Regions from separate parts of the Pseudomonas sp. FG36 genome, predicted to be linked through region 1. Evidence: predicted binding sites of a transcription regulator. Region 1 holds the regulator's gene; each other region holds the start of a gene.
The links. Region 1 encodes sigma-54, which starts transcription at its own class of promoters, with help from an activator protein. Its sites were predicted from a motif close to ANTGGCATNNANNTTGCTNT; they were not measured.
Positions count from the first base shown of each region.

Region 1 (5,909 bases):
CCAGCACCGGCACCCCGGCGTTCTTCGTGCACCCGGCCGAGGCCAGCCATGGCGACATGGGCATGATCACCCGTGACGATGTCATTCTTGCCCTGTCCAACTCCGGCAGCACCGCCGAGATCGTCACCCTGCTGCCTTTGATCAAGCGCCTGGGCATCCAGATGATCAGCCTCACCGGCAAACCGGACTCGCCCCTGGCCCAGGCCGCCGAGGTCAACCTCGACGCCAGCGTCGCCCAGGAAGCCTGCCCGCTCAACCTGGCACCGACCTCTTCCACCACCGCGGCGCTGGCGCTGGGCGACGCCCTGGCCATTGCCCTGCTGGAGGCTCGCGGTTTCACCGCCGAAGACTTCGCCTTCTCCCACCCGGGCGGCGCGCTGGGCCGTCGCCTGCTGCTGAAGGTAGAGAACGTCATGCATGCCGGCGAAGAGCTGCCCGTGGTAAAGAGCGGCACCCTGCTCAAGGACGCCCTGCTTGAAATGTCTCGCAAAGGTTTGGGCATGACCGTGGTGCTGGGTAACGACGGCAAGCTGGCCGGAGTCTTCACCGACGGTGACCTGCGCCGCAGCCTGGACCGCAACATCGACGTGCACAAGACGCTCATCGACGAAGTCATGACCGTGCACGGCAAGACCGCCCGCGCCGAGATGCTCGCCGCCGAGGCACTGAAAATCATGGAAGACCACAAGATCAGCGCGCTGGTGGTTGTCGACCAGGACGACCGCCCGACTGGCGCCCTGAACATGCACGACCTGCTGCGCGCCGGAGTGATGTAAATGAACCAGGACCTGATGCAACGCGCCCAAGCCATCAAGCTGGCGGTGTTCGACGTCGACGGCGTGCTCACCGATGGCCGTCTGTACTTCCTCGAGGACGGCAGCGAGTTCAAGACCTTCAACACCCTCGACGGCCACGGCATCAAGATGCTCATGGCCTCGGGCGTGACCACCGCGATCATCAGCGGGCGCAAGACCCCCGTGGTCGAGCGCCGGGCGAAGAACCTCGGTATCCCGCACCTGTTCCAGGGCCGCGAGGACAAACTGGTGGTGCTGGACGGCCTGCTCGCCGAACTCAATCTAAGCTATGAACAGGTCGCCTACCTCGGCGACGATCTGCCCGACCTGCCGGTGATCCGCCGCGTCGGCCTGGGCATGGCGGTGCAGAATGCCGCGGCCTTCGTTCGCCAGCACGCCCACGGCGTTACCCAGGCCCGCGGCGGCGAAGGCGCCGCCCGCGAGTTCTGTGAACTGATCATGCAGGCCCAGGGCACCCTGGACGCTGCCAACGCCCATTACCTGTAAGGCTGCCCATGCTCAGCAAGAAGATCAGAAATGTCGCGCTGCTAGGCGGGATTGCCGCCGTGCTGGTTGCTGTTGGCTATTGGAACATCAGCCCGGAAAGCTTCCTCGAACAGCCCCAGGCCCAGGTCGACCAGAGCGCCATCGACTACTACGCGATCAACGCCCACAGCCTGCAGTTCCTGCCCGACGGCAAGCTGCAGTACGAGATGACCGCCGCCAAGGTCGAGCACCTCAAGGCCAGCGAGGTCACCCTGGTGACCACCCCCGACCTGCACATGTACCGTGGCACCGAGTACCCCTGGCATGTGCAGAGCAAGCGCGCCGAGGTCAACCCGGACGGCACCGAGGTGGAGCTGATCGACGAAGTGCGCGTGGCGCGCACCGACGAGAAGCAACGCGAAACCATCATCACCAGCACACGCATGACCGTGTTCCCGCAGAAGCAATATGCGCAGACCGAGCAAGCCGTTAGAATCGACGGCGCCGGTGGCACGACTACGGGCAAAGGAATGAAAGCGTATTTGAAAGAAGGCAGGATGGACCTGCTCTCTAACGTAAGAGGACAGTATGAGGCTCGTTAAAACCATCCCCCTTCTGCTCAGCCTGGGCGTAGCACTGGGAAGCGCGAGCGCCTTCGCCCTGCCGAACGACCGTGACCAGCCGATCCGCATCCAGGCGGACAACGCCCACCTGGACGACAAGCAGGGCGTCGCCACCTACACGGGCGACGTGATCATCACTCAGGGTTCGATGATGATCAAAGGCAACACCGTGACCATGACCCGCGCCGCCAACGGCGATATCGACGTGGTCACCTCGGTGGGCAACCTGGCCTACTTCGAGCAGCAGCAGAGCGCCGCCAAGCCCGACAAGATGAAAGGCTGGGCCGTGACCATCCAGTACCAGGCGCAGAAAGACGTGGTGATCCTCACCGACCGCGCCAAGGTCGAGAACGAAGGCAACACCACCGAAGGCGAGAAAATCGTCTACAACACCAAGACCCAGGTGGCTACCGCCGGGCGCGGTGGCAATGTGACTGCACCGCGTCAGCGTATCGACATGGTCATTCAACCGAAGAAAAAGGCCGAGTAAATGGCAACCCTCAAAGCCCAGCACCTGGCCAAGAGCTACAAGGGCAGGCAAGTCGTGCGCGACGTCAGCCTGTCCATCGACAGCGGCCAGATCGTCGGCCTGCTCGGCCCCAACGGCGCCGGCAAGACCACCTGTTTCTACATGATCGTCGGCCTGGTCCAGGCCGACCAGGGCCGTGTGCTGATCGACAGCCTCGACGTCAGCCACCAGCCGATGCACGGGCGCGCCCAGGCCGGTATCGGCTACCTGCCGCAGGAAGCCTCGATCTTCCGCAAGCTGTCGGTGGCCGACAACATCATGGCCATTCTCGAGACCCGCAAAGACCTCGACCGCGAAGGCCGACGCAAGGAGCTGGAAAGCCTGCTGCAGGAATTCCACATCAGCCACATCCGCGACAACCTGGGCATGAGCCTGTCCGGTGGTGAGCGTCGCCGGGTCGAGATCGCCCGCGCCCTGGCCACCGCACCCAAGTTCATCCTGCTGGACGAACCGTTCGCCGGTGTCGACCCGATTTCCGTCGGCGACATCAAGCAGATCATCCACCACCTCAAGAACAAGGGCATCGGCGTACTGATCACCGACCACAACGTTCGCGAGACCCTGGACATCTGCGAGACGGCCTACATCGTCAACGATGGCCAACTGATCGCCGAAGGCGATGCCGAGACCATCCTGGCCAACCAGCTGGTCAAGGAAGTTTACCTGGGGCACGAGTTCCGACTCTGACCGCAGGCCTGCCCGGAGCACTGGCGAATGCGCCTGATCGGGGCTTAAGTTGTTACAGTGCTCTAGGCAAACGCTGCAATTTCAGGCATATAACTTGCTTAAAGTCGGCGCCCAAGCGCCCTACGTGTAGTGGATGGCGCATGCGCGCCGGCAACAAGGTATTAAGCCCCAGCCATGAAACCATCGCTCGTCCTAAAAATGGGCCAGCAACTGACGATGACACCTCAGTTGCAACAGGCCATCCGCCTGCTTCAGCTCTCCACCCTGGACCTCCAGCAGGAAATCCAGGAAGCGCTGGAGTCCAACCCGATGCTCGAACGTCAGGAAGACGGCGAGGACTTCGACAACAGCGACCCGATGGCGGACAACGCCGAGAACAAGCCGGTCGCCGAAGCCCAGGACAACAGTTTCCAGGAAACCTCCAGCAGCACCACGGACAACCTCGAGGACGGCGAGTGGGCCGAGCGGATCCCCAACGAATTGCCGGTCGACACCGCCTGGGAAGACATCTACCAGACCAGCGCCAGCAGCCTGCCCAGCAACGATGACGACGAATGGGACTTCACCACTCGCACATCGGTGGGCGAGAGCCTGCAAAGCCACCTGCTGTGGCAGCTCAACCTGGCGCCGATGTCCGACACCGACCGCCTGATCGCCGTCACCCTGATCGACAGCATCAACGCCCAGGGCTACCTGGAAGACACCCTTGAAGAAATCTGCGCCGGCTTCGACCCCGAGCTGGATATCGAACTGGACGAGGTCGAGGCGGTACTGCACCGCATCCAGCAGTTCGAGCCTGCCGGCATTGGCGCCCGCACCCTCGGCGAATGCCTGCTGCTGCAACTGCGCCAGCTACCGGCCTCGACACCCTGGATGAGCGAGGCACAGCGCCTGGTCACCGACTTCATCGACCTGCTCGGCAGCCGTGACTACAGCCAGCTGATGCGCCGCATGAAGCTCAAGGAAGACGAGCTGCGCCAGATCATCGAACTGGTGCAGAGCCTAAACCCGCGCCCAGGCTCGCAGATCGAGTCCAGTGAACCCGAGTACGTCGTGCCCGACGTCATCGTGCGCAAGGACAGCGAGCGCTGGCTGGTCGAGCTCAACCAGGAGGCAGTGCCGAAGCTGCGCGTCAATCCGCAGTACGCCGGCTTCGTCCGTCGTGCCGACACCAGCGCCGACAACACCTTCATGCGCAACCAGTTGCAGGAAGCGCGCTGGTTCATCAAGAGCCTGCAGAGCCGCAACGAGACGCTGATGAAGGTGGCGACGCAGATCGTCGAACACCAGCGTGGCTTCCTCGACCATGGCGACGAGGCCATGAAGCCGCTGGTCCTGCATGACATCGCCGAGGCGGTGGGCATGCACGAATCGACCATTTCCCGGGTGACCACGCAGAAATACATGCACACCCCGCGCGGCATCTACGAACTGAAATACTTTTTCTCGAGCCACGTGAGCACCGCCGAGGGCGGCGAATGCTCGTCCACGGCAATCCGCGCGATCATCAAGAAACTGGTGGCTGCGGAAAATCAGAAAAAGCCATTGAGTGACAGCAAGATCGCTGGTTTACTGGAGGCACAAGGCATCCAGGTAGCCCGTCGCACCGTCGCCAAGTATCGCGAGTCGTTGGGGATCGCCCCCTCGAGCGAGCGCAAGCGGCTGATGTAGCCCCCGGATGTGCCACAGCGTTTCAGTGGCAGGTGCAACACCTGCCTCTTTATGCACGGGCAACAAAGGAGAAGCTGTATGCAAGTCAACATCAGTGGACAGCATGTAGAAGTCACCCAACCACTGCGCGATTACGTGCTCGAGAAGCTCGCCCGGGTGGAGGGTCATTTCGACAAGATCACCAACGTGACGGTGATCATGAAAGTCGAGAAGCTTCAGCAGAAGATCGAAGCCACGCTCCAGATTCCCGGCGGTGAGGTGGTTGCAAACGCCGAACACCAAGACATGTATGCAGCCATCGATGCCCTGGCCGACAAGCTCGACCGCCAACTGAAAAAACACAAGGAAAAACAGCAAAGCCTGCTGCAAGGCGCAGCCGCCCGCTGATCCCCCTCATCCATGATCCGACTTGAAACCATCCTGACCCCCGGCCGTTCCCTCGTGAACGTGCCGGGCGGCAGTAAGAAGCGCGCCCTGGAAAAGGTCGCCAACCTGATCGCCGAGCAAGTACCCGAGCTGGAGATGCAAGACGTCTTCGACAGCCTGTGGGCTCGCGAAAAACTGGGTTCCACCGGTTTTGGCAATGGCATCGCCATTCCCCACTGCCGCCTGGCAGGTTGCAGCGCGCCTGTCAGCGCCCTGCTGCACCTGGACGCCCCCATCGATTACGATGCCATCGATGGCGCGCCGGTCGACCTGCTGTTTGTCCTGCTGGTCCCGGAGGCCGCCACCGACGCCCACCTTGAACTGCTGCGCCAGATCGCCAGCATGCTCGATCGCAAGGAGGTTCGCGATCGCCTGCGTGCCGCCGACAGCAGCGAGACCCTCTACCAGGTCGTCCTGGACGTACAGAACGAGCACTGAACATGCGCCTGATCATCGTCAGCGGTCGCTCCGGCTCCGGTAAGAGCACCGCCCTCGACGTGCTGGAAGACAACGGCTACTACTGCATCGACAACCTGCCCGCCGGGCTGTTGCCGCAGCTGGCTGAAAACGCCTTGATCAATACCGAGCTGCTGCAGCCCAAGGTTGCGGTCTCGATCGATGCACGCAACCTGCCCAGCCATCTGTCACGCTTCCCGCAGTTGCTGGAGGAGGCACGTTCCCGGCATATCCAGT
Region 1 covers NZ_JBMDJQ010000057.1:7,720-13,628, reverse strand. Annotated here, with positions in the region: gene ACODS9_RS25645 (KpsF/GutQ family sugar-phosphate isomerase) at 1-776, shown strand, start outside; gene ACODS9_RS25640 (KdsC family phosphatase) at 777-1,301, shown strand; gene lptC (LPS export ABC transporter periplasmic protein LptC) at 1,310-1,882, shown strand; gene lptA (lipopolysaccharide transport periplasmic protein LptA) at 1,869-2,393, shown strand; gene lptB (LPS export ABC transporter ATP-binding protein) at 2,394-3,119, shown strand; gene ACODS9_RS25620 (RNA polymerase factor sigma-54) at 3,294-4,790, shown strand; gene hpf (ribosome hibernation-promoting factor, HPF/YfiA family) at 4,869-5,177, shown strand; gene ptsN (PTS IIA-like nitrogen regulatory protein PtsN) at 5,190-5,654, shown strand; gene rapZ (RNase adapter RapZ) at 5,657-5,909, shown strand, end outside.

Region 2 (5,909 bases), on a different contig from region 1:
TGGATCATGCCATCCAGCCCCTTGGTCATACCCTTGATATCCGGATTGACCAGCTTGATCCGGTCGACCTCGGCCATCACTCGCGGATCCTCGCCCATGGCGCGGATGCTGATGGTGCCATCGTCGCCGACCTCGACCTTCTGCTCGGGCGGAATCGCGATCGGGCCACCATTGCCGATGACAGGCATGCCGTTGCCGGCACGCAGCACGCCCAGGGCGTCAATGTTCAGGCTGCCAGTGCGCACATAGGCTTCGCTGCCATCGGGCGCCTGCACGGCGATGAAGCCCTTGCCGGCAACCGCCACGTCCAGTTCGCGACCGGTCTCGACCAGCGCACCTTCACTGAAGTCGGTAGCCGGACGCTCGGTCATGGCAAAGGCACGTGCCGGAAAGCTGTCGCCAAACACCGGCATCGAACGGGCCTGCTCCAGGTCGCGCTGGAAGCCATTGGTGGAAACGTTCGCCAGGTTGTTGGCATGGGCCTTTTGCGCCAGCGCGTTCTGGCTGGCACCGGTCATGGCCACATAAAGCATCTTGTCCACAGCATCTCCTCTACGCGAACCTTGCCGCGCTGTCGTTGGCAAGGGCAAAGCAATTATCGAACCAACATTACAAAGCCCCGCAACACGGGGCTTTCAGGGCATCCTACGGCGGTTGGCGTCAGTTTATCGGCGAATACTTGCCGCAGGCGGCAAACCCACGTCAGTCGTCACGACAGGCGCCGTTACGGTAGGGGCCAGAATGACGCTTCCAGCCCTCACCCGGATCGTTGGCCGAGCACATGTAGCGCCCGGTCGCCAGGCTTTGCCACTGATACCAGGGCGCCGGCGCGGCCCCCAGCGACAGCGCCACCAGCAACGTACCGGTCACGACCACGAACACCGACAACTTCTTCATGACATCACTCTCCGCACTGCCAGATGTGAAAAAGCCCCTGCGGGCAGGGGCTTTTTCACGCCACGATCATCAGGTCATCTGAATGATGGTCTGCATGATGGTGCTTTCGGTGGAAATGGTCTTGGCGTTGGCCTGGTAGTTGCTCTGCGCCTTGATCAGGTTGACCAGCTCACCGGTCAGGTCGACGTTGGAGTCTTCCAGGGAGCTGCCGGCGATACGGCCCAGGGTGCCGGTGTCCGGCTCGCCGATGATCGGCACGCCCGAAGCGTAGGACTCTTTCCAGGCAGTGGCGCCGACCGGGGTCAGACCCTGCAGGTTGGCGAAGTTGGCGACCACCACCTGACCGATGACCTTGTTCTGGCCGTTGGTGAAGTTGGCAAACATGTTGCCGCTCTGATCCACGGTCAGGCCGGCCAGCTCACCGGTGGCATAACCATCCTGGTCCTTGGCGGTGGTGGCCGAAGCTGCGTTGTACTGAGTGGTGGCCAGCATATCCAGGGTCACACCACCGGTACGCGCGGTGGCGCCATTGCCGACCCAGGTACCCGCCGCGTTTTTCTCGGCAGGCACCCAGCCGGTCAGCTGGAAGGTCTTGTCCGCGGCGATGGTCAGGCCACCGGTGACCGCACCGGCAGTCATGGCCGCGGTGTCGAGCTTGCCGCCCGAGGTGAACGGCAGCTTGTTCGCCAGCGGCGTGGTCAGCGCCGGGTTGGCAGGGTTGCGACCATCGATGGTGGTGTACATGGTCCAGGAGTTGGTGCCGGCATCCTTGACGAAGTACTGGTTCATCTGGTGTTCGTTACCCTGGCTGTCATAGACCGGGGTGTTGAAGGTGTAGTTGTAGCTTTTGACATTGGTCGGGTCGAACGGCGCAACCGAAGGCGCGGCGTCACTGGAGTTCAGATTGACGGTTTCAGAGATACGACCGGTCGGCTTCGGCGACAGGTTCGAGGTATCGATCTTCAGGTTGGTCAGCGAGCCCTGGATGACCTTGCCGTTCTCATCCACCGGATAGCCTTGCAGGTTGGCGCCGTTGGCGTTGACGACATATCCTTCCTTGTCGCTGTAGAAGGCACCGGAGCGGGTGTAGATACGCGAACCGTTGTCGTTCAGGGCGAAGAAGCCGTTGCCGTCAATGGCCATGTCCAGCGCCTGGCCGGTGCCGTTGATGTTGCCCGGGTTGAACATCTGCGAGACCGCCATGGTCTTCACACCGCTGCCCACCTGGGTCTTGCCGCCGGCGGTGCCGCGGATGGACTGCGAATACTGGTCGCCGAACTCGGCGCGCGACGCCTTGAAACCGCTGGTGGCAACGTTGGCAATGTTGTTGCCGGTAACGTTCAGTGCCTTGTTCGCCGCATAGAGACCGCTAAGGCCGATATTGAAAGACATGTACTCGCTCCTTGTGCCGATTCTGCGGCGTTAAATTCCGATAGTGGTTACTTTGGAGATGCCGACTTTGCCGATGCCGGCCAGGTCGAGCATCATCTCGCTGCCGTTCTGGAAGCTGACACTGTTGACCTTGGCCGGCAGCAACGTGGCCAGCGTCTTGGCCTTGCCGTCGACCTTGGTCTCGGCACTGAAGGTGTAGGTACCCGGATCGACCGCCTCGCCCTTTTCGTTTTTGCCATCCCAGATGAAGTCAGCGGTGCCGGCCTTCTGCGCGCCCAGCTCGATGGTCTTGACCACGTTGCCGTCCTTGTCCTTGATGGTGACCTTGCCTTCGGTGATGTTCGACGGCACCACGACCTGGCCATTGAAGCTCTTGGTGGTGTCGACCACCGCCTTGTCGCTCGCCACGATCACCGAACGGCCGACCAGCGAGGTAGCCTGCAATGCCTGGGACGAACCGATGCCGGTAAGGATGCCGTCGACCGACTCCTTCAGCGACTGGATGCCTTCGAGGCTGCTGAACTGCGCCAGCTGCGCGACGAACTCGCCGTTGTCCTGGGGATCGAGCGGGTTCTGGTTCTTCATCTGCGTAACCAGCAACTTCAGGAACGCATCCTTGCCCAATGCGCTGCCGGCCTGGCCGGTGCTGGCATTGTTCTTGGTGGTAGGCTTCTGCAGCGACTCCAGATAGCCGCTGCCGACCTTGTTATCGGTATTGGTGGTAGTCATTTAGGCTCGCTTACTGACCCAGGGTCAGCACTTTCTGCATCATGTTCTTGGCGGTGTTCATCAGTTCGGCGTTGGTCTGGAACGCGCGGCTGGCGGAGATCATGTCAGCCATCTCCTCGACCACGTTGACGTTCGGGTAGTAGACGTAGCCGTCCTTGTTCGCCGCCGGGTGGTTCGGCTCGTAGCGCGCCTCGAGGTTGCTCTGGTCCTCGATGATGCCCTTAACCTGTACGCCCTGCCCCGCTTCGCCCTGGTCCTCGAACAGCGACTGGCCAGCGCCACCCTGGGCCTGCTGGAAGGTGGTGGCGAACACCGGATGACGGGCACGGTAGGTCTGGTCGATGCTCGACGAGACGGTCTCGGCGTTGGCGATGTTCGAGGCAACGGTGTTCAGGCGCGTGTTCTGCGCGCTCATGCCGCTACCGGCGATGTTGAAGACACTGGCAAGGGACATGGTCACTCTCCGCGCAGGGCCGATACCAGCCCTTTGAATTTGCTGTTGAGCAGGGTGAAGCTGGCCTGGAAGCCAACGGCGTTTTCGGTGTAGTTCGATTGCTCGATCTGCGCGTCCACGGTGTTCTGGTCGATCGACGGTTGCATCGGGGTGCGGTACTGCAGCGTGTCGTCCATCATCGCCAGGCCTTCAGCCTCGATGTGGCGATTGTTGGTACGGTCCAGGGCGATGCGCCCGTTCTGCTGCTTGTCGGCCTCGGCGGCGAGCACCGACGAGAAATCCATGTCGCGCGCCTTGTAGTTCGGCGTGTCGGCGTTGGCGATGTTGTTGGCCAGCACCTCGGCACGCTGGGCGCGGAAGCCCAATGCCTTTTCGTGGATGCCGAGCGCCTTGTCGAAGCTGATGCTCATATCGGGGAAACCTTCAGAGGTTGACCAGAGTTTCGTTGGCTTAGGCTTTAGCAAGGGTTGTGCCAACCACCACAACCCCGATAAACAGGGGTCCAATGGGCTCAGCACATGATGGGCATGCCAGAAAAGCGGCAAAGTGCTTCCGCTTCGCACGCAACAAGCGGCAATTGCCAGGCGGCAAAAGCGGCAAAACAAAAAATTGACGTCAAACAACCATGCCCATTAGCCATCATTCGCGGTAGGATTCGCGCCCCGCGCAGCGCTGTGGCACGAAGCCACCCTTCTCGAAAGCCAATGGTTTCTACCCACGCATGGATGCGCGACGACTTTTTACTGTTTTCCAAGGATAGAAGCCGTGGCTTTGCCAACCTTCCGCAAAACCCTCCTCACCCTGGCCATCAGCGCCGCGCCCCTGCCTTCCCTGGCTCAGACCGTCACCCTGAACGACAGCGGGTTTCGCAGCGAACACCAGGTCATCAACGACGACCTGGCGTTTGCCGGCAGCTTCACCGGCCAGGACAAGAGCGCCATCCATCTGTTCGACACCCGTATCATGGGTGACCTCACCTTCAACAGCACCATCAACGACAACGACAACGACCAGACGGCCATCGCCACGACACAGGATAGTGATGGCATCCACATCGCCAGCAGCAACCTGAGCGGCGAACTGTTCCAACTCGGCAACGTCAAGACCACCAGCAGTGGTGGTGCTGCCCTGCGCCTGCGGGCCAGCACCCTTGATGGCGACCTGCGCAACCTGGGCCAGCTCAAGTCCACCACCGGCGTCTTCGCTGTCAGCGGCGTGCAGAACTACGGTATTGACCTGGCCTCCCCCAACACCGGCACCACGCTAGTCAGGGGCGATGTACTCAATGCCGAGGGGGCGCTCATCGAGGCTTCCTCGCCTGAAGCGCGCGCCATCAACGTGGCCGGCGCCAACCTGGAGGGCAAGGTCATCAACCGCGGCCTCATCCGCGCGACCAGCAGCAACGCTATCGGCATCCTGGCCACGTCCAGCCCCGACAGCCGAACGATCAACGCCGTGCTTGCCGGCGTCGAGAACCACGGCGAGATCTTTGCCGGCACCGAGGGCATCGTGCTCGATGGCGCGACCCTGACCGACACGCTCGGACGGCACGTCATCAACACCGGCCGGATCACGACCAGTGGCACTGCCATCAGAATCGGCAACGTCGCCCTCGATGGCCCAGGCATGCAGCCTTGGCAGAAGGCCAATGGCGACGTGAACATCTTCAACAGCGGCAGCCTCTGGGCCGACGTCGCCATCGATGCCAGCGCGAGCAGTCACCCGGTCGAGCTGATCCTGCGCGAAGGCAGCGAGATCTACGGCACCCTCACCGGAATCGCCAACATCGAAGTCGAGGGCGACAGCACCTACGGCACCACCGTCATCAACCGCGGTAGCACCGATATCCGCCTGGTGAACGACGGCTGGCTCGATGTCGGCAGCGCCGGCGATCCTCCCGTCACGCTTCACTTCGACTCCGACCACACCCGCATCGACGGCAACCTGCGCGTGGCCGACAACTCGGCGCTGGGTATGCTGCTCTCCGAGATGACCACCCCCAACGAGGCCATCGTCAAGGTCAGCGGCATCACCGAGTTCGGCCAGAACGCCAGGATCGCCCTGACCCCGGAAGGCGATGATTTCCAGGCAGGCGGCACGCGCTACCTGCTGCTCGAAGCCGGTCGGGTGAATGTGCTCGACGCCAGCGGCACACCCAAGGTTGTCAGCACCTCGGCGATGCTCAACGTCACGAGCAGCACCCTCGAGGACAACAAGGTCTACGCGATCGTCAGCACTCAGCCCACCGAACGCCTCGAACAGATCGTGACCGGGCAAGGGGGCGACGGCAACGCGCGACAAGCCCTGGGCAACTTGGCCGAGGCCGGCTTGCTGGCACGCCTGGGCAAGCATGATCCGCTGTTCCTCGCCGCCGCCGGCGCTGACGAAGCACGACTGGCCAGGCTCGCCGAACAACTGGCGCCGGACGTCAGCGACG
Region 2 covers NZ_JBMDJQ010000014.1:53,316-59,224, reverse strand. Annotated here, with positions in the region: gene ACODS9_RS13210 (flagellar basal body rod protein FlgF) at 1-542, opposite strand, end outside; gene ACODS9_RS13205 (hypothetical protein) at 703-897, opposite strand; gene flgE (flagellar hook protein FlgE) at 967-2,289, opposite strand; gene flgD (flagellar hook assembly protein FlgD) at 2,320-3,018, opposite strand; gene flgC (flagellar basal body rod protein FlgC) at 3,029-3,472, opposite strand; gene flgB (flagellar basal body rod protein FlgB) at 3,475-3,882, opposite strand; gene ACODS9_RS13180 (autotransporter family protein) at 4,238-5,909, shown strand, end outside.
Region 2: flgB (flagellar basal body rod protein FlgB) is a predicted target of sigma-54. The motif match lies at 3,930-3,949, and genes of this name have one in related genera.

Region 3 (5,909 bases), on a different contig from region 1:
GGCCACTTCCTCGATTTCGATGTCCTTGCCCAGCTCGTCGATCACATGGTCGATGGAGATGAACTTGGCACGCTCCAGGGCGCGCTCCAGCACGGCCATGTCGAACTGCTTTTCTTCGTGCTCCATGCGGTGACGCTTGGCATGGGTAGTCGGGTTCACCGAGATCACGCCGCAATATTCGGGCATGTGCTTGGCGAAGTCGGCGGTACCGATTTCGGTCGCCTGGTCGATGATGTCCTGCTTGTGGCTGGCCAGCAGCGGGCGCAGCACCAGCTTGTCGGTGGCCGAGTCGATGATCGACAGGTTCGGCAAGGTCTGGCTCGACACCTGGGAGATCGCCTCGCCGGTGACCAGCGCGTCGATCTGCAGACGGTCGGCCATGTGCGCGGCGCCGCGCAGCATCATGCGCTTGAGGGTGACGCCCATGTAGCTGTTGTCGACCTTGTTGAGAATCTCGCCGACCACTTCCTCGAACGGCACGCTGATGAACAGCACGCGCTGGCTGCTGCCGTACTTCTTCCACAGGTAGTGGGCCACTTCCATCACGCCCAGCTCGTGGGCACGGCCACCGAGGTTGAAGAAGCAGAAATGGGTCATCAGGCCGCGACGCATCATCTGGTAGGCCGCCACGGTGGAGTCGAAGCCACCGGACATCAGTACCAGCGTCTGCTCCAGGGCGCCCAACGGGTAGCCGCCGATGCCGTTGTGCTGGTTGTGGATCACGTACAGGCGCTGGTCGCGGATCTCCATGCGCACCACGACTTCTGGCGTCTTCAAGTCGATGCCAGCTGCGCCGCACTGCTGGCGCAGCTGGCTGCCGACGTAGCGGTCGACGTCCATCGAGGTGAAGTCGTGGTGACCGCCGCGCTTGCAGCGTACCGAGAAGCGCTTGCCGGCCAGCAGGTGGCCGAAGTGGTGCTTGCACTTGGCGACGATGTCGTCGAAATCGCCCAGTGCATACTCCTCGACCTGCAGGAAGTGGGTGATACCCGGCGTGCAGGTCAGGCGCTCGATCATTTCGCGCTGGATCTTTTCGTCCTCGACGCGGGTGACCACCTCGAGATTATCCCAGACACCATCAACCGCGAGCTCCGGATCAAGGTCCTTGAGCACGTTGCGGATGTTCTTGGCGAGCTGGCGGATGAAGCGCTTGCGCACCGGCCGGCTCTTGATGGTGATTTCTGGGAAGACTTTGACGATAAGTTTCATTGGTTTAACAGCGCGCCCAGGGCCTACCGAAAATGAGGGGCGCGAATTATAGCGGAAATTGCTCAGCTTTTGACCAACTTTTGTACAGGAGGTTGGATTTATCGCGCACGCACCCGGGGGAGCGGGTTTGCCCCGCGATGAGGCCACCACTCACGCATGCATCATAATGGTGCATGCCCCATGAAAAGCGCATCTTATGGGTGCACACCTTGTCAGCGCCGCCTTGGCAAATGCCCGCCAACGCCCTCTTTTATCCCACCCTCGCCATTTTCGGGCACTGGCATGCAATTTGCTCCCTTGTGAGGCAGGTAAGCTTGGCCGACTATCCGCGCCCAGCGACACCCTTATTTCCAGGGCAGCGGCCAACTGCGCCCTAGACCATCCGGAGGACAACATGTCGAAGTCGGTTCAACTCATCAAAGATCATGACGTCAAGTGGATTGATCTGCGTTTCACGGACACCAAGGGCATTCAGCATCACGTGACCATGCCGGCGCGCGATGGCCTGGACGAAGACTTCTTCGAAGTCGGCAAGATGTTCGACGGCTCCTCCATCGCTGGCTGGAAAGGCATCGAAGCCTCCGACATGATCCTGATGCCGGTTGACGAAACCGCCGTGCTGGACCCGTTCACCGAAGAACCGACCCTGATCATCACCTGCGACATCGTCGACCCGTCGAGCATGCAGGGCTACGATCGTGACCCGCGCGGCATCGCCAAGCGCGCCGAAGAGTACCTGAAGAGCACCGGCATCGGTGACACCGTGTTCGCAGGCCCAGAGCCTGAGTTCTTCATCTTCGACGAAGTGAAGTTCCACTCGGACATCTCCGGCTCGATGTTCAAGATCTTCTCCGAGCAAGGCTCGTGGATGACCGGCGCTGACGTGGAAGGCGGCAACAAAGGCCACCGTCCGGGCGTGAAAGGCGGCTACTTCCCGGTTCCGCCGTTCGACCACGACCACGAAATCCGCACCGCCATGTGCAACGCCCTGGAAGAAATGGGCCAGACCGTCGAAGTTCACCACCACGAAGTGGCGACTGCCGGCCAGAACGAAATCGGCGTCAAGTTCAACACCCTGGTGAAGAAAGCTGACGAAGTACAGGCCCTGAAATACGTCGTGCACAACGTTGCCGACGCCTATGGCCGTACCGCCACCTTCATGCCCAAGCCTCTGTACGGCGACAACGGCTCGGGCATGCACGTGCACATGTCGATCTGGAAAGACGGCAAGAACACCTTCTCCGGCGAAGGCTATGCCGGCCTGTCCGATACCGCCCTGTACTTCATCGGCGGCATCATCAAGCACGGCAAGGCCCTGAACGGCTTCACCAACCCGTCGACCAACTCCTACAAGCGTCTGGTCCCAGGTTTCGAAGCCCCGGTAATGCTGGCCTACTCGGCGCGCAACCGTTCCGCCTCGATCCGTATTCCTTACGTCGGCAGCCCGAAAGCCCGCCGTATCGAAGCACGCTTCCCGGACCCGTCGGCCAACCCGTACCTGGCCTTCGCGGCCCTGCTGATGGCAGGCCTGGACGGCATCCAGAACAAGATCCACCCAGGCGATGCCGCCGACAAGAACCTGTACGACCTGCCGCCTGAAGAGGCCAAGGAAATCCCGCAAGTCTGTGGCAGCCTGAAGGAAGCCCTGGAAGAGCTGGACAAAGGCCGTGCGTTCCTGACCAAGGGCGGCGTGTTCTCCGACGACTTCATCGATGCCTTCATCGAGCTGAAGAGCGAAGAAGAGATCAAGGTCCGCACCTTCGTGCACCCGCTGGAATACGAGCTGTACTACAGCTGCTGATCTGATCGGCGCCTCGCGTCGGTGACATCAGGACGGCCTCCCTCGGGAGGCCGTTTCTTTTTCATACCCTCATCATCGGACAACACCTATTAGCCGCCGCAACGCCAAAGGCGAAACTCGAGGCTTCATTCCCAAGGAGATCGCCATGCGTGCCACCACCCTCGCCCTGACCTGCTGCTTCGCCCTATCCGGTTGTGCCTCCTCACCGAGCATCACGCCTACCCTGGATCAGTTGCTTGCCACCATCGATCGGCGCCTGGACCTGGCCGAAGCTGTCGCCCTGCACAAGTGGGATCACCAGCAACCCGTGCAGGCCAGCGCCCGCGAGCACCAGGTATTGGTCAGCGCACGCCAGGCCGCCGTCGCCCACCACTTGGATCCGGCACGCGTCGAGGCCTTTTTTGCCGACCAGATCGAAGCCAACAAGCTCCTGCAGTACCACCTGCTCGACACCTGGCATCGCGCCCGACAGGCGCCAGCCCTTCCACGCCGCGACCTGGCCAACGAAGTGCGCCCTGAACTGGACCTGCTGCAGGAACAGCTGCTGAGCGCCCTCGCCCGTTTTGACCAGACCCCGCCGAGCCAATGCGCCAACCACTTGGCCGACGCCCTGCAACAACGCACCCAGGACACGACCCGCCACCTCGCCCTGGTTCGCGCCAGCGCCCAGCTGTGCAAATTGCGCTGACCACCCTATGCTCCATATTGGTGCATGCCTTGGCGACACGCCCCATCATGCAACCCAATTTGGTTCACAAGAATCGATAAACCAGGGCTTTCTGGCTCGAATTCGCGCAGTTCCAGGTCTTTATCCGGGATTTCCGCTTCTTTTCGGAGCCTTGGTTTGGTTCTTGCATTTTCACTGCATCCAGCACTATCCCGTGCGCGCCCCGGGCCCGAGCCGTTGGGCGCCACTGTGCCAAAAGAGGTCAACGACACCTTATGACCATCAGCGATGCACAGCACCGTCTGCTTCTGGACAACCTGACCACGGCCACGCTCCTGCTCAATGCCGAACTGCGCCTGGAGTACATGAATCCAGCCGCGGAAATGCTCCTGGCTGTCAGTGGCCAGCGCAGCCATGGCCAGTTCATCAGCGAGCTGTTCACCGAATCGGCCGAGGCACTCAACTCGCTGCGCCAGGCGGTGGAACAGGCGCACCCGTTCACCAAGCGCGAAGCCCAGGTGACCTCGCTGACCGGCCAGAGCATCACCGTCGACTACGCCGTCACGCCCATCCTGCACCAAGGCCAGACCCTGCTGCTGCTGGAGGTGCACCCGCGTGACCGCCTGCTGCGCATCACCAAGGAGGAGGCCCAGCTGAGCAAGCAGGAGACCACCAAGATGCTGGTGCGTGGCCTTGCCCACGAGATCAAGAACCCCCTCGGCGGCATTCGCGGCGCGGCGCAGCTGCTGGCCCGCGAGCTGCCCGAGGATGGCCTGCGCGATTACACCAATGTGATCATCGAAGAGGCCGACCGCCTGCGTAACCTGGTCGACCGCATGCTCGGATCGAACAAGCTGCCGTCGTTGTCCATGACCAACATCCACGAAGTACTCGAGCGGGTATGCAGCCTGGTCGAGGCGGAGAGCCAGGGCGGCATCACCCTGGTGCGCGATTACGACCCAAGCCTGCCGGACGTACTGATCGACCGTGAGCAGATGATCCAGGCCGTACTCAACATCGTGCGCAACGCCATGCAGGCCATCGCCGGGCAGAACGAACTGCGCCTGGGCCGTATCACCCTGCGCAGCCGCGCCGTGCGCCAGTTCACCATCGGCCATGTGCGCCACCGCCTGGTGGCGCGGATCGAGATCATCGACAACGGCCCCGGCATCCCCGCGGAACTGCAGGACACTCTCTTCTATCCCATGGTCAGCGGCCGCCCGGACGGCACCGGGCTGGGCCTGGCCATCACCCAGAACATCATCAGCCAGCACCAGGGCCTGATCGAGTGTGAAAGCCACGCGGGCCACACCACCTTCTCGATCTACCTGCCCCTGGAACAAGGAGCCACCGCCCCATGAGCCGAAGTGAAACCGTCTGGATCGTCGATGATGATCGTTCCATCCGCTGGGTCCTGGAAAAGGCCCTGCAGCAGGAAGGCATGACCACCCAGAGCTTCGACAGCGCCGATGGTGTCATGGGCCGCCTGGCCCGCCAGCAACCGGACGTGATCATCTCGGATATCCGCATGCCCGGCGCCAGCGGTCTCGACCTGCTCGCCCAGATCCGCGACCAGCACCCTGGGCTGCCGGTGATCATCATGACCGCCCATTCCGACCTGGACAGCGCCGTGGCCTCTTACCAGGGCGGCGCCTTCGAGTACCTGCCCAAGCCGTTCGATGTCGACGAAGCAGTGTCGCTGGTCAAACGCGCCAACCAGCACGCCCAGGAGCAACAGGCCCTGGAAGTGCCCCAGGCGCTGGCCCGCACCCCGGAGATCATCGGCGAGGCACCGGCGATGCAGGAGGTGTTCCGTGCCATCGGCCGCCTCAGCCATTCCAACATCACCGTGCTGATCAATGGTGAGTCGGGTACCGGCAAAGAGCTGGTGGCCCATGCCCTGCATCGCCACAGCCCGCGTGCGGCATCGCCGTTCATTGCCCTGAACATGGCGGCGATCCCCAAGGACCTGATGGAGTCCGAACTGTTCGGCCATGAAAAGGGCGCCTTCACCGGCGCCGCCAACCTGCGTCGCGGGCGTTTCGAGCAGGCCGACGGCGGCACGCTGTTCCTCGACGAGATCGGCGACATGCCCGCCGATACCCAGACCCGCCTGCTGCGAGTGCTGGCCGACGGCGAGTTCTACCGGGTCGGCGGCCATGTGCCGGTGAAGGTGGATGTGCGCATCATCGCCGCCACCCACCAGAACCTCGAGTCCCTGGTACAGGCCGG
Region 3 covers NZ_JBMDJQ010000032.1:30,216-36,124, reverse strand. Annotated here, with positions in the region: gene thiI (tRNA uracil 4-sulfurtransferase ThiI) at 1-1,209, opposite strand, end outside; gene glnA (type I glutamate--ammonia ligase) at 1,604-3,010, shown strand; gene aroQ (gamma subclass chorismate mutase AroQ) at 3,156-3,698, shown strand; gene glnL (nitrogen regulation protein NR(II)) at 3,953-5,038, shown strand; gene ntrC (nitrogen regulation protein NR(I)) at 5,035-5,909, shown strand, end outside.
Region 3: glnA (type I glutamate--ammonia ligase) is a predicted target of sigma-54. The motif match lies at 1,486-1,505, and genes of this name have one in related genera.